2 regions of the Pseudoduganella sp. OTU4001 genome follow, and region 1 is predicted to be linked to the other one. Evidence: predicted binding sites of a transcription regulator. Region 1 holds the regulator's gene; the other holds the start of a gene.
The links. The regulator LexA, encoded in region 1, represses DNA repair genes until DNA is damaged. The targets are predictions, from matches to a motif close to ACTGTATNNNNATACAGT.

Region 2: the regulator LexA is predicted to act here: its motif matches at 2,303-2,320, upstream of imuA (translesion DNA synthesis-associated protein ImuA).

Annotation. Positions count from the first base shown of each region.
Region 1 covers NZ_JASATG010000036.1:45,620-52,666, forward strand. Annotated here, with positions in the region: gene AAHE99_RS22970 (M61 family metallopeptidase) at 1-830, opposite strand, end outside; gene AAHE99_RS22975 (alpha/beta fold hydrolase) at 939-1,967, opposite strand; gene AAHE99_RS22980 (glutathione S-transferase family protein) at 2,067-2,687, opposite strand; gene lexA (transcriptional repressor LexA) at 2,687-3,403, opposite strand; gene AAHE99_RS22990 (hypothetical protein) at 3,534-3,995, shown strand; gene rpsF (30S ribosomal protein S6) at 4,593-4,973, shown strand; gene priB (primosomal replication protein N) at 4,993-5,286, shown strand; gene rpsR (30S ribosomal protein S18) at 5,318-5,608, shown strand; gene rplI (50S ribosomal protein L9) at 5,643-6,095, shown strand; gene AAHE99_RS23015 (replicative DNA helicase) at 6,193-7,047, shown strand, end outside.
Region 2 covers NZ_JASATG010000033.1:192-7,238, reverse strand. Annotated here, with positions in the region: gene AAHE99_RS22035 (SDR family oxidoreductase) at 1-193, shown strand, start outside; gene AAHE99_RS22030 (Y-family DNA polymerase) at 211-1,677, opposite strand; gene imuA (translesion DNA synthesis-associated protein ImuA) at 1,607-2,293, opposite strand; gene AAHE99_RS22020 (putative Na+/H+ antiporter) at 2,453-3,679, shown strand; gene AAHE99_RS22015 (PRC-barrel domain-containing protein) at 3,748-4,248, shown strand; gene AAHE99_RS22010 (DJ-1/PfpI family protein) at 4,335-5,396, shown strand; gene AAHE99_RS22005 (GlxA family transcriptional regulator) at 5,406-6,413, shown strand; partial or broken gene AAHE99_RS22000 (DUF3418 domain-containing protein) at 6,373-7,047, opposite strand, start outside.

The DNA.
Region 1 (7,047 bases):
GGGCGCGAGACGTCGCTGCCGTCGTCTTTCAGGTATTGGCTGAAGGATCCGGAGAAGGCGCCGCCGTCGCCGGTGTCGCCTTGGTTGATCACGATCAGGAAGCGGTCGGCTACCGGGCCGCGGCCGTACAGCTTCTGGTAGCTGTTCATCTGTTTGTCGATCATCGAGATGAAGGAGTCGCGGCGCTTCCAGTACTGCTTGCCCATGACCAGGGTCATGTCCACGCCGCCGGCTTTGAAGCTTTCGGCGCGCGCGGTGCCAAAGAAGTAGGCGTTGTTCACCAGTTCGCGGCGGGACTCGGCGATAAAGACGCCAGGCTTGCCGGCGCTGCGCAACGGGGCGTTGGCTTTCCAGCCCGCCGGAAGGTTGAAGGTGACTTCGGTCTGGCCGGGCATCTTCACGCCCGGCACGATGAACAGCGGATAGCCGACCGACATCACGCCTTCGTCGGTGTGGTAGGACACTTCCTCGTTCCCGCCCGGCCACTGGTATTTGTCATGCTCCAGGCGGATGTCGTAGGACAGGCGCAGGCGGCGGTCGCCATCCACTTCGTATTCGCCTTCGCCCTTGTCGTGCAGCTGGACGGCATTGCCGGCCATGTCGCGCACGGTCAGCTTTTCGATCAGGTCGGCCTGGCCGTTCTTCAGCTGCGGGATCGGCATGCAGTTGAACAGCACGAGCTCGCGGCCTTCCACCCAGACGTCGGCTTCGACGTGGGCGCGTTTGGCATCCTTGTCGATGCTCAAGCGGTAGTGGTTGGTCTGGTTGTCGAAGGCGAACGCAGACTGCGCTGCCAGCATCGCGGCTGCGATGCATAAAGGCTTGAACATCTAATCTCCCCGTAGGTGTTTTTGGTGTTATGTAACTTTATGTTGCAAGCAGCCATGCGGGGAACATGGCTGCGACGAAATGCAGGATTCGCGGAACAGACTGCAGGCTTAGCGTAGCGCTTTTTCCACAACGGCTTTCATGGCGGGCATGGCGCAGCGCAGGGCGGCGTGGCCGCAGTCGGTGTCGAGCACGGTCACGTCTTCCTTGCGCTGCTTGGCGAAGGCGAGGGCCGGCGCCGGGTTGACCACGTGGTCCTGGGCGGCGTTGATCGCATGGATGCGCGCCCTGGCAAGGCCTGCCGCGTCTTCGAGTTGGCCGCCTTGCGCGACGTCGTGGCCCAGCACGGCGCGGATCTGCCACAGGGAGTTGTTGGCGTCGGTGCCGCCATTGTCGGAGGCTGCACTCTCGCGGAAGAATTTTTCGAAATCCTTCGGTGCGGTGCGTGCGGAACGGTGCGCGGGGCTGTCGAAGTTCATGGCGAACAGCAGGTTATACATCGGCAGTGCGGGATTCTTGGCGTAGCGGCCGCCGGCATATGCCGGTTCGTCGACCACGGACTTTTCAACGATGCGCAGGAACAGCATGTCGGAAGCGGTCAGGCGCGGTGTGCCGGCGATCGGGATGGCGACATCCATGAAGCCGGGATAGCTGACAGCCCACTGGAATGCCTGCATGCCGCCCATCGAGTAACCCATGACGGCGCGCACATGCTGGATGCCGAGTTTTTCGGTCAGCAGCTTGTGCTGGCTGGCGACTATGTCGCGCATCGAGAATTGCGGGAAGGCGGGTCCGGGTTGCGTTTTGCTGTTCGATGGGGAGCAGGAGACGCCGTTGCCAAGCGCGTCGACGACAATGATGTACCAGGGCGATGGATCGAACAGGGCGCCGCTGGCCAATAGTCCGGCGGCATCGCGGCTGGTGCCGGTGTGCCAGGTGGTGAACAGGATGGCGTTGGATTTGTCGGCGTTCAGGGTGCCGATGGTGCGGTAGCCGATGGCGCAGTCGTTGATGGTGGTCTTGTTTTCGAGCTGCAGGTCGCCCATGCTGGCGAATTGCTGCTGCGGGGCGGCGGCGTAGGCGGCCGAGGATGCGAAGGCGAGGGTGCAGAGGATGGAACCGATGCGGCGGACGAACATGCTATCTCCTTACTTATTTGTCATGCAAGAAGAGTAACGTTGTTGCCGCGCGCGCTGCACGCGATTGCGACAGGCTGCAAAAATAAGGGAGCAGGGCGTTTAAAACGGGATGACGCCGGGCATGTCGTAGGGATGGCGCCAGCCGGGCAGGGCGCGGATGCGCTCCAGCCATGCCGTCACCTGCGGCGGGTAGCTGACGCCGGCCTGCTCGGGCCAGAACATATAGCCGCAGATCGCGCAATCGGCGATGCTGGGCGAATCGCCAAGCAGGAAGGCACGGCCGTCGGACAGTTCTTCATCCAGGCGGGCGATGTCGGCATCAAAGCGGGTGCGCATCCATTCGAGTACGCCGGGCGGATAGCCTTGCGGGTCGAAGCGCTGGCCGAAGCGCAGGTGGGGCAGGCAGGTGCCGATGCGGTTGGCTTCCCAGAACAGCCATTCGCGGCAGCGCGCCAGGCGCTCCGGCGTTTCGCCGCCGAAGGCTTGCGTGTGCTGCGCCAGGTGCAGCAGGATGGCGTTGGATTGGACGTAGGGCTGGCCGTCGTGCACCAGCAATGGGACTTCGCCGTATTTGGCGAGACTGCGGAAAGGTTCGGGGCGCGCCTCACGGTCGATGCGCAGGTCGACTTCTTCGTATTCGTATGGCAGCGCTGCTACTTCCAGCAGCAGCCGCACCTTGAAGGTGTGGCCGGATTCGGCGCTGCCATACAGTTTGATCATCAGTGCCAGGTCCGCATCAGGCCGACGGCCAGGCCTTCCAGGGCGAAGTCGTCTTCCGGGGTGACGGTGATGACCTTGAAGTCCGGGTTCTCCGGCAGCAGTTCGATGGTGCTGCCGGTCTTGCGGTAGGTCTTGACCGTGACGTCGTTGCCGATGCGGGCTACCACCACTTGGCCGTTGCGGGCGGTGTCGGTTTTCTTCACGGCCAGCAGGTCGCCATCCATGATGCCGATGTCGCGCATCGATTCGCCGCGTACTTTCAGCAGGAAGTCGGGCTTGGCGGAGAACAGCTTGGGGTCGACGCTGTAGGTGGTTTCCAGGTTTTCCTGCGCCAGGATCGGCGAACCGGCGGCGACACGGCCGATCAGGGGCAGGGAGACCAGCATGCCGGCCGGGACGGCTGGCATATCGTCGAATTCGACTTTGGCGCGCGCCGCCCCGCGCGCAGCCGGTGCGCCGGTGCTGGCGATCGCTGCGCCGGTACCGGTGGCGGTGCCGCCGAAGTTGCCGGTCAGGCGGATGCCGCGCGAGGTGCCGGCAGTGATTTCAATGGCGCCTTTGCGCTGCAGCGCTTTCAGGTGTTCTTCCGCCGCGTTGGCCGATTTGAAGCCCAGCTCGGCTGCGATTTCGGCGCGGGTCGGAGGAAAACCGGTGTTTTCGATCGCTTCCTTGATCAGGTTGAGGATCTCTTCTTGGCGTGCTGTGAGCTTGATCATGGCGCTATGGTGAACTGTGAATATAGACAGTCTGTATTTTTGTACAGTGTGGAACGAATTGCAAGCAAATTTGTTGCATCGACAGAAAATATTCGGCTTAATGTCGATTCGATAACCATTGGAGGGCAGGATGGGACGGTTTGCTTTCTTGCTGGCGGCGGGGATTTCTTTGTTTGGCGCTTTGATCCATTTTGCGGCGCCTTTACTGGGGTCGGAGTGGTATGCCTTCCTGCAGGCGCCGCCCAAGGTGGTGGCCTCCGCCGAGGCCGGCGGATTGCTGGCGCCGGCCGGCGCGGTGGTGATTGGTTTGCTGATGCTGGTGTGCGCCATGTACGCGCTGGCAGGTGCCGGCTACCTGCGCTGGCTGCCGTTTGCGCAGATGGTGCAGGGCACGGTGGCCGCGGTGTGCCTGCTGCGCGGCTTGCTGGTGTTGCCGTATTTGTACAAGTTTCCCAACCGCGTCTGGACTTTCGACGTCATTGCCTCCGTCATCTGGCTGGCGGCCGGTCTGGGATTCCTGATCGGTATTTTGCAGTCCGCCCGCGATCGCCAGGCCGCCATGGCGCCGCAGGGGGAGGCATCAGGCGTTTAGGCCGGCTGTCTCTAACGCCTCCTCGAGAGTCCGCGCATCAAGCATTGCGAGGGAGAGGGCGTCCAGTTGAGCAGGACTTGCCCGGTTCAGGCTGTGAAGTGCGGATTCAGGCAGGGAAGCGAAACGGTGACCTAAGACCACCTGCAGTACAAAAAGTTCGTCCAGGTGCCATCTTTTTTATGCATCAGATGCCATAGCCATTGCTTGGAGAGCTCCCGCTGCGTTCGGTCTTTATGCGTCCGGTGCGCTGTCAAATGCCAGGATCACCACATCAGGGTGGCGTGGATGGGCTGCCACGTTGTCGGGAGCTAGTTCGTGGTCTGGAAGCCAATATCCCCGGACCCAGTCGACGGCTTCGGCGACATCGGGAAAGAACAGGCGCAGAAAAGCCTCCGGGGAGCGGCTGGCGACAAGCTTCCAGGCGAGGTCGGGGCGGTCCCTGGCCCAGCATGCCAGCGGCCGGGCCAGGGCGATTTGCGCGGCGTCAGTAAAGCTTGAGCCGGCGGCCAAAGTCTGCTATATTTGCGGGCTTACCTCTTCCCACACCCGTCTTGACGCCGGGGTGGGCTATTTTCACAGTCCTTAAGGGAGTTATTAATGCGTCACTACGAAATCGTATTTATCGTCCACCCGGACCAAAGCGAGCAAGTGCCCGCGATGATCGAACGTTACAAAGCCAGCGTGACCTCGCGCGGCGGTAACGTCCACCGTGTTGAAGATTGGGGCCGCCGTCAAATGGCTTACTCGATCCAGAAACTGGCCAAGGCACACTACATCTGCCTGAACATCGAATGCGACAACGAGACCCTGGTTGAGCTGGAAACCGCATTCAAATTCAATGATGCCGTGCTGCGTCACCTGACCGTCAAGATGAAGAAAGCGGAAACCGCTCCTTCCCCGATGATGAAGTCGGTCCAGCGTGAAGACGCGGCCAAGAGCCATCGCGCCGAAGCTCCAGCAGCTCCTGCAGCGGCCTAATTCCTGAACAGGAGACGGTCTGTACAACCAGCTCCGGGTTACCGCCCTGATCGCCGAACGGGATGAAATTCGTTACACCCCGGCCGGCCTGCCGATTGTGAATGCAAGCTTGCAGCACAGTTCGCAGCAGACAGAGGCAGGTATCGCCCGACTGACCGAATTTGAAGTTCCCGCGGTTGCCGCCGGTGAGCTGTCGAAACGATTCAGTCAGGCGCCCCTGGGAGGCTTGTACGAGTTCACCGGCTTCCTGGCCAAGAAGAACCGCAATAGCAGAACCCTGGTGTTTCACATCATTGATTTTCGTGCTGTTTAAACAGCGCAATTTTTAAATACAGGAGCCAAAAATGGCATTCGGTAAAAAGTTCGACAAAAACAAGCTCAAGCTGAAAGAAAAGCGCAAGCAACAAAACCCTCTGTTCAAGCGCAAGAAGTTCTGCCGCTTCACCGCCGCTGGCGTTGAGCAAGTGGACTACAAAGACGTAGATACCCTGAAAGATTTCATCCAGGAAAACGGCAAGATCATGCCAGCACGCCTGACCGGTACCAAGGCGCACTACCAGCGTCAAGTTGACACCGCGATCAAGCGCGCACGCTACCTGGCCCTGCTGCCATACACCGATCTGCACCACGCTTAATTAGCGGCTCAGATCTAAGTACCTGGAGAAAACTATGCAAATCATCCTGCTGGAAAAAGTTATCAACGTCGGCAACCTGGGCGACGTGGTTAAAGTGAAAGACGGCTACGCCCGTAACTTCCTGATCCCTCAGAAACTGGCACGCCGCGCTACCGCTGCTGCTGTTGCTGAATTCGAAGCCAAGCGCGCCGAACTGGAAAAAGCTGCGGCCGCCAAGCTGGCTGCTGCCCAAGCCCAAGGCGAAAAGCTGAACGGCATGACCGTGACCGTATCCCAGAAAGCCGGCGTTGACGGCCGTCTGTTCGGTTCCGTGACCAACTTCGACATCGCTGAAGCCCTGAGCAAAGCTGGTTTCGCTGTTGAGAAGTCCGCTGTGCGCCTGCCAACCGGTCCTCTGAAGACCGTCGGCGAGTTCCCAGTTGCCGTGTCCCTGCACACCGACGTGGTGGCGGAAGTGACCGTAGCCGTGGTTGGCGAAGCTGCTTAATACAGCGTCGTATCTACATCAAAAAAGCCGGGTTCTCCCGGCTTTTTTTATTTCCAGAGTTTATTCCCAGCTTGCCGAAGCAGGTATAATGCGCGCCATGAACGCCGCACCCCAGTCCGACCCACAAGTCGATTCCCTCCGCATTCCGCCGCACTCGATCGAGGCAGAGCAATCTGTTATCGGTGGTTTGCTGCGTGATAACGCGGCATGGGACCGTATCGCGGACTTCATGAACGCGGAAGACTTCTACCGCTACGACCACCGCATCATCTTCGAGCAGATGGTGCGCCTGATCAACTCGGGCAAGCCGGCCGACGTGGTGACCGTGTTCGAGGCCCTGAGCATGCTGGGCAAGGCGGAAGAGGTGGGCGGCATGGCCTACCTGAACGCCATGGCGCAGAACACGCCATCGGCAGCCAATATCCGCCGTTATGCGGAAATCGTGCGTGACCGCGGCGTGCTGCGCAAGCTGATCACCGTGGCCGACGAAGTGTCTGGCAATGCCTTCAGCCCGCAAGGCAAGGACGTCAAGCAGATCCTGGACGAGGCGGAAGCCAAGATTTTCGCCATCGCCGAAGCCGGTTCGCGCGGCGCCGCCGGCTGGCTGCCGGTGCAGCCGCTGCTGACCCAGGTGGTGGAGCGCATCGACGAACTGTATTCGCGCGATTCCGGCTCCGAAATCACCGGCGTGCCGACCGGCTGGACCGACCTGGACAAGATGACTTCCGGCCTGCAGCCGGGCGACATGGTGGTGGTGGCCGGCCGTCCTTCCATGGGCAAGACCGCGTTCTCCATGAACATCGCCGAAAACGTGGCGGTGGAAGCCGGCCTGCCGGTCGCCGTGTTCTCGATGGAGATGGGCGGCGTGCAGCTGGCCATGCGTATGCTGGGTTCGGTCGGCCTGCTGGACCAGCACCGCCTGCGTACCGGCAAACTGATCGACGAGGATTGG
Region 2 (7,047 bases), on a different contig from region 1:
AGGTATCACGGAGACGGAACTGCAAAGCCACTTCACCTTCCAGGGCGCAATCGACTGGCTGGAGAATGCGTCCAAGTCGATTGACTTCCTCAAAGCCGAAGACATTGCGGCCACCGTCGGCTTCATTGTCTCCATGCCTAAGCACGTGAACATGCAGCAAATCGTCATCATGCCAACCAAAGAAGGCATCTGATGGCATAGCCCCCGCGATCACGCAAACAAGCCCTGCAGATACCAGCGGGTTTCCTCGGTGCCGGGCGTGCGCTCGCGGTAGACCCAGTAGTAGGCGTTGTCCTCGCCCTCCGCGATGAAATAGTCGCGGCTCTGGGTTTCGCTCCACCAGCCGGCTTCGATACGCTCGGCGGTGGAGACCATGCGCAGGCATGAGCCGTAGAAAGGCCGGTGGTCGCGCATCAGCAGCTGGATCGGCTTGGGCAGCATGAATGCCGGGCGCGGCAAGGCGCGTGGCGGCAGTTGCGCGGTCACGTCGGCCGGACGCACTTTCTCGTGCAGCGGCACCCAGCGGTTGGCCACTTCGGGCCGATGGTCGGCCTTGGGGTAGGCTTGCAGCACATTCTCCGCGCCCAGGCGCGCCACCAGCACTTCGAACAGGCGCTGGCGGTCCTGCGGGCTGCCGCCCGGTTCGGGGAACAGGGAGTCGCTGAGCGGGGCCATGGGTTCGACCTCAGGCGCTTCCAGCACCAGGCCGATCACCGGCGCGACCAGCTCGAGCTTGCCCAGGCGTTCCTTCAGCAGGCGGATGATGTGCTCGTCGCGCCAGGTAGCTTCGGCCAGCACCACTTCGACCGGCGTGGGTGGGCAGGCTTCGCGGCCGCGTTCGTGCTCGAGCAGCAGGCGGATGCGCACTACCGCGAACTGGTGGGCACATAGCCAGCCGGTCATCTGCTGCAGCAAGCGAATGGCGCCGGCTAATAGCAGGTCAGCGTTTTCGATGCGGCCGAACAGTTCCAGCTTGGCTTTGAAGCTGTGCGGTGCGGCCAGCCATTCGTGCAGCTCAGGCACCAGGCCCTGCGCGGCATCGAGCATTTCCAGCACTTCACTGCCGCAGCGGCGTTGCAGGCCGGGACGCGGCAGGCGCAGCAAGTCGCCGATGCTGAGGCAACCGATGCCGTCCAGCCAGCGCTGGTGGCGCTGCAGGGGCGTCAGCAGGCCGACCGGCAGGCATTGCAACTCGCGCTGCAGGCTGTCCAGCTTGAGGGTGCGGCCGCCGCCATTGCGCGCCAGCAGCCAGGCGCCGCGTGCGGTCGGCGCCACGCCCAGCACGCCGGTGAAACCGAGTTTTTGCAGGTTGTCCCGCACCAGGCGGCACAGGCGGCGGATGCCGCCGAACAGGCGCAGGCTGGCGCCCACGTCCAGCAGCAGGGCGGCGCCCTCCCCTTGCGCCACTTGCGGCGTGTATTGCAACATGGCCAGGGCCACCGCGTGCAGGGCTTCCTGCTCCTGCTGCGGGGCGCGCTCGTGCATCTGGGCTTCGGGCGCCAGCATCAGGGCGCCGCTACGGCGCATGCCGGGCCGCACGCCCATCTGCTGGGCGAGGCGCGACACGGCCAGCACGCCTTCCTGCTCGATCACGACGCTGCACTGGTCAGCCGACCAGTTCGGACAGAATACTTCGAGCGGCAAGCGGGGCAGGTACAGGGCGATCCACAGACGCATGGCGTTGCAACAAGGTTGGGGTTAATGGGAGGAACAGCGGCGTGTCGCGCTGCGGTCCCCGGCGTTTGATGAATTCGATCGTGATGCCGCCCGGCGCGGGGCGCAGCGCCAGCCGCAGCGGCGCCGGGGAGGAATCCTGGGCGGCGGCGATTGGGCGCATCAGGATGAACAGCGTTTCGCCGCATTGGGCGGCCAAGTGCAGGCGGCGCAGCGCTTCGGTGCGGATGTGCTGCTGCCACAGCAGCACGGCGCCGCAGCTGCCGCTACGCAGGATTTGCTCGGCGGCCCACAGGCTGTCGCCAGCCTTGCCGGTGTTGCGGATCCACAGCAGTTGCTGTTGTGGCAAGTCGAGGCCGAGGGTTTGCGGGTTGTAGGGCGGTTGCACCAGCGCCACAGGCAGCGTCTGGCTGGCCAGCGGGGCTTGCAATAACCGCATCTCGCCGATGCCAGGTTGCTGGAGTAGCAACTCCGTCAGCGCGCCCAAGGGCCAGCCGCCCCCGGGCAGTTGGTGGGAGAAGACGGGGATGCCGGTATCCACGCATGGCGTGGTGCCACGCGTCAGGCGCGAGGCTAGCCAAAGGGCGGGATGTAGGGGTTGGGGGTCGAGGAGCGCCATAGGAGAAATACTGTATATGCATACAGTATAATCCTAGGCACGGTGGGAGAAAACCTCTTTCAGCGTTTGCGCATCCAGCACCGCCTCGCTCCACAAAAACCGGCAAATAATCGCTGCCTGATAGAATCGGCAATATTGCCAACTTTCATCCAACCTGCCATGCAACAGATCGGCGCCGTTCTCTTTGCCCTCGCTTTATTACACACCTTCAGCGCGAAATCGTTCGAACGGCTCGCGCATCGTTTTCCGCGGCATGGCGGCTTGCTGCATCTGCTGGGCGAGGTGGAAGTGGTGTTCGGGTTTTGGGCGATGGTGCTGCTGGTGGTGATGGCGTTTGTGGCCGGGCCGCAGAACGCGATCGCTTATGCGGAGACGCAGCAATACACTGAGCCGCTGTTCGTGTTCGTGGTGATGGTCGTGGCAGCCTCGCGGCCGGTGCTGGATTTCGTGCAGCGGTTGATCGACCTGCTGTCCGGCGGGCGTCCGCTGCTGCAGGCGTGGCTGGGACTCGCACTGGTGCCGCTGGCCGGATCGCTGATCACCGAGCCGGCGGCGATGACGCTGGCGGCGCTGATGCTGGCGCCGCAAATTTTCCGCGAAGGTGTGCCGGAGTGGCGGAAGTACGCGGCACTGGGCGTGCTGTTCGTCAACGTCTCGATTGGCGGCACGCTGACCGCCTACGCCGCGCCGCCGGTGCTGATGGTGGCGGGCACCTGGCAATGGGACTCCGCCTTCATGGCCGCCAATTTCGGTTGGAAAGCTGCGCTGGCGGTACTGGTCAACGCGAGCGCGGTCACCTGGCTGCTGCGCGGGCAATTGCGCAACGGCGGCTCGCCGGCACAGGCGGAACGGGCGCCGGCGCCGTTGTGGACCAGCATGATCCACCTGGCTTTCCTCGCTGCAGTGGTGGTGCTGGCCCATCATCCGGTCTTGTTCCTTGGCCTGTTCCTGTTCTTCCTCGGCTTCACCACCGCGTATCCCAAGCACCAGTCGCCGCTGATCCTGAAGGAAGCCTTGCTGGTCGGCTTCTTCCTGGCCGGGCTGGTTGTGCTGGGCAGCATGCAGCAATGGTGGCTGCAACCGATAGTCGAAGGCTTGCAGCCACTGGCTCTCTTCTTCGGTGCACTCGGCCTGACGGCCATCACCGACAACGCCGCCCTCACCTATCTCGGTTCGCTGATTGACGGCATCACACCGCAAGCCCAATACATGCTGGTGGCAGGCGCCGTTGCCGGCGGTGGCCTGACGGTCATCGCCAACGCGCCCAACCCCGCCGGTGTTGCCTTGCTGCGCAAAGGATTCCGCGATGAATCAATCGGCGCGCTCGGCCTGCTGGCCGGAGCCCTTGCGCCGACTGCCGTTGCGGCACTCGCGTTCTTCTTGTAGCGCGCGCCCCGCTGCTGCTGCTTGCGCTATTCTGGCCTCACCCGTTCACACCAATGAGGAGAGGCAGAATGAGCTATCTAGACCGCGACACACTTGGCATCTATCGTGACCGCGACGATAACGATGGACCAGGCCCACGCCTGATGGGCGCCGATACCCTGATGGGCGAAGACGTCTATAACCGTCAGGAAGAAGACCTGGGCGATATCAAGGAAATCATGCTCGACATGCAGACCGGCCAGATTGCCTATGCTGTGCTGTCGTTCGGCGGCGTGCTGGGCATGGGCGACAAGCTGTTTGCCGTGCCATGGCAGGCATTGCAACTCGACACCGTCAACAAGCGCTTCGTGCTTGATTGCAGCAAGGAGAAACTGGAGAATGCTCCAGGCTTCGACAAGGACCGCTGGCCCGATATGGCCGATCCGGAATTCGGCACCGAGATCCACAACTTTTACGGCACCACCCAGAGCGGCATGCGCACCTCGACCGGTAGCGTGATGGGCTCCGGCACCTGCACCATGCAAAGCGGCTCGAGCGGCAGCTACAGCGGCGACAAGGGCAACTACTAATTGGCAGAAATTGACCGCTTTCTGTCAGCACTGAACTCCACGTAAGACAGACAATCGGCTGGTCATCCACTAGCCGATTGCCTGCCATGCGTACGCTGATTGCCCTCCTGCTGTTTGCCCTTTCTTGCGCCCAAGCGGGCGAACTGCCGACGTACCAGCCGCGTCCCGGCCACGAACGCCCCATCATTGCCGTGATCGGCGACAGCGTGTCGACCGAGATCACCGATTTCCTGATCCCCTACGGCGTCCTGCAGCGGGCCGATGCGGCACAGGTGCTGGCTGTTGCGGTCGAGGGTGCGAGCATTGCCATGAATACGGGCGTACGCGTGCTGCCGGACCTGGATATGGCAGCTTTCGACCAGCGCTATCCGGAAGGCGCCGATTACGTCATCGTACCGGCCATGCGCCGTGCGCAATACGAGCCGATGCTGGCGTGGCTAAAGGCCCAGGCGGCTAAAGGCGCCAGCGTGGTCAGCATCTGCGACGGCGCGCTGGTGGTCGCCAACAGCGGCTTGCTGGACGGCCGGCGCGGCACCGCGCATTGGGCCACCCACGATCACCGAGTGGAGAAGTACCGTGCTACCGAATGGCTGTCCAACGTGCGCTTTGTAGCCGACGGAAAGATGATCTCCAGCGCCGGCATCAGCGCGGCCTTGCCAGTCTCGCTGGCCCTGGTCGAAGCGATCGCCGGACAGCCAAAAGCCGCAGCCGTTGGCGCCAGCCTCGGGGTCAGCGACTGGAGCAGCAAGCACGATAGCGGCAGCTATGCGCCGAAATTCGGCCGCAACCTGAACGTCTGGCTGACCCATTTCACCGACCAGTGGTTCCATTCGCCGCGAGCGGTTGGTTTGCCGGTCTCCGCCGGCTTCGACGAAATCGCCCTGGCCTACACCAGCGACGCTTACACGCGTACCCATCGCAACCGCGTACTGACAGTTGCAGCCGACAACGCGCCGCTGGCCAGCCGCCACGGCCTGAAGCTGCTGCCCGACCGCGTAGTCGGCGGCAGCGAAACGCCGGCTGCCATGCTGCCAGCCGGTGATAGCACGCTGCACCAGGTACTGGCGCGCATCGCCGCGGAATTCGGCGAACGCACAGCCCACCGCATAGCACTGGAATTCGAATACCCGGGCTACCCGGCGCAGTAAAATGGGGGCATGCCGCCGACCCGCCCATGCCGTATCGTCCTTCTCGCCTACCAGGACATGAACCTGCTGGACCTGACCGGTCCATTGCAAGCTTTCGCCAGCGCCACCCGCCGCCATTCCGCCGACGGGTCGCCGCTGTATGAAACCATCGTGGCTTCCGCCGAGGGCGGGCTGGTGGCCAGCAGCGCCGGCCTGGCAGTCATGACGGTGCCGCTCACGGCGCTCGACGGCCTCGATATCGACACCCTGCTGGTAGCGGGCGGCTGCGCCGGCGACACCTACTTCGCCCCGCCCGCGCTGGTGGACTGGATCCGTCTGCGCGCGCCGATGGCAAGGCGCGTGGCATCGGTCTGCACCGGCGCCTTCATGCTGGCTGCCGCCGGCCTGCTCGACGGGCGGCGGGCGGCGACGCACTGGGAATGGGTGGCACGCCTGCGGCGCCTGCACCCGCAAGTGCAGGTAGATGAAGACAAGATATACGTCCGCGACGGCCAGCTATGGTCGTCAGCCGGTGTCAGCGCGGGCATCGACCTGGCGCTGGCCTTGATCGAGGATGATTACGGCCACCGCGTCGCCATCGAAACCGCACGGCAGATGGTGGTGTTCATGAAACGCGCCGGCGGGCAATCGCAGTTCAGCGCTCCGCTCAGCGCCCAAGCGCGTGAAAACGGCCGCTTTGCGGGCTTGCACGCGTGGATGGCGGCCAACCTGGATAACGACCTGCGGGTGGAACGCCTGGCGGAGCAGGCTGGAATGGGCGCACGCACCTTTGCGCGGACTTATGTGGCGCAAACCGGCTGCACTCCGGCCGCCATGGTGGAAACCATGCGGCTGGAGGCGGCGCGGCGGGCGCTCGAAGAGTCGGAACAGCCGATCAAGGCAATTGCGGCGGCGACCGGCCATGGCACGGAGCAGAACCTGCGCCGCGTGTTCCTGCGGCGCCTGGGCACAACACCTGGCGACTACCGCAAGTGCTTTAGCGCTGCATCGACTCCCACACTTTCATCAGGCGCTTGACGGAGACCGGCATCGGTGTCCGCAGCTCTTGCGCGAACAGCGAAACGCGCAGCTCTTCCAGCATCCAGCGGTACTCGACCAGCTTCGGGTCGGTGTTCTTGCCGGCGGACTTGTCGCGCATCAGGCGCTGGTACGGCGCGGCAGCCTGGTTCCATTCGGACATGGCCTTGGTGTCGCGCGCCGCATCGGCACGCAATTTTTCCAGCCGCACATTCATAGCCTTCAGGTAGCGCGGGAAATGAGACAGCTGGGAGAACTCGTTCTCGATCAGGAAGCGCTTGTGCACCAGGGCTTGCAGCTGTTGCTGCATGTCCTGCGCTACCTGCTGGTTGATGCCTTGCAGGCGCTTGGGCAGGCCGTGGTATTCGATCAGCACTTGCGAAACCAGGCGCGCGATCTCGTTCACCAGCAGGACGATACGGGACTTGCCTTCGTCCTTGCGCTTGATGAAGCTCGCTTCGTCCACCGGCAGCGGGTCCTGCAGGCAGGCGATGTCGATGGCCTTGGCGATGATCTGGTCGCGCAGCTCTTCCTGCGTGCCCATGGACATGAACTGCATGCCCATCTGCTGCAGGTTGGGGATCGATTTTTCGACGAACTTGATCTGGTCGCGCATCTGCAGCATGAACAGGCG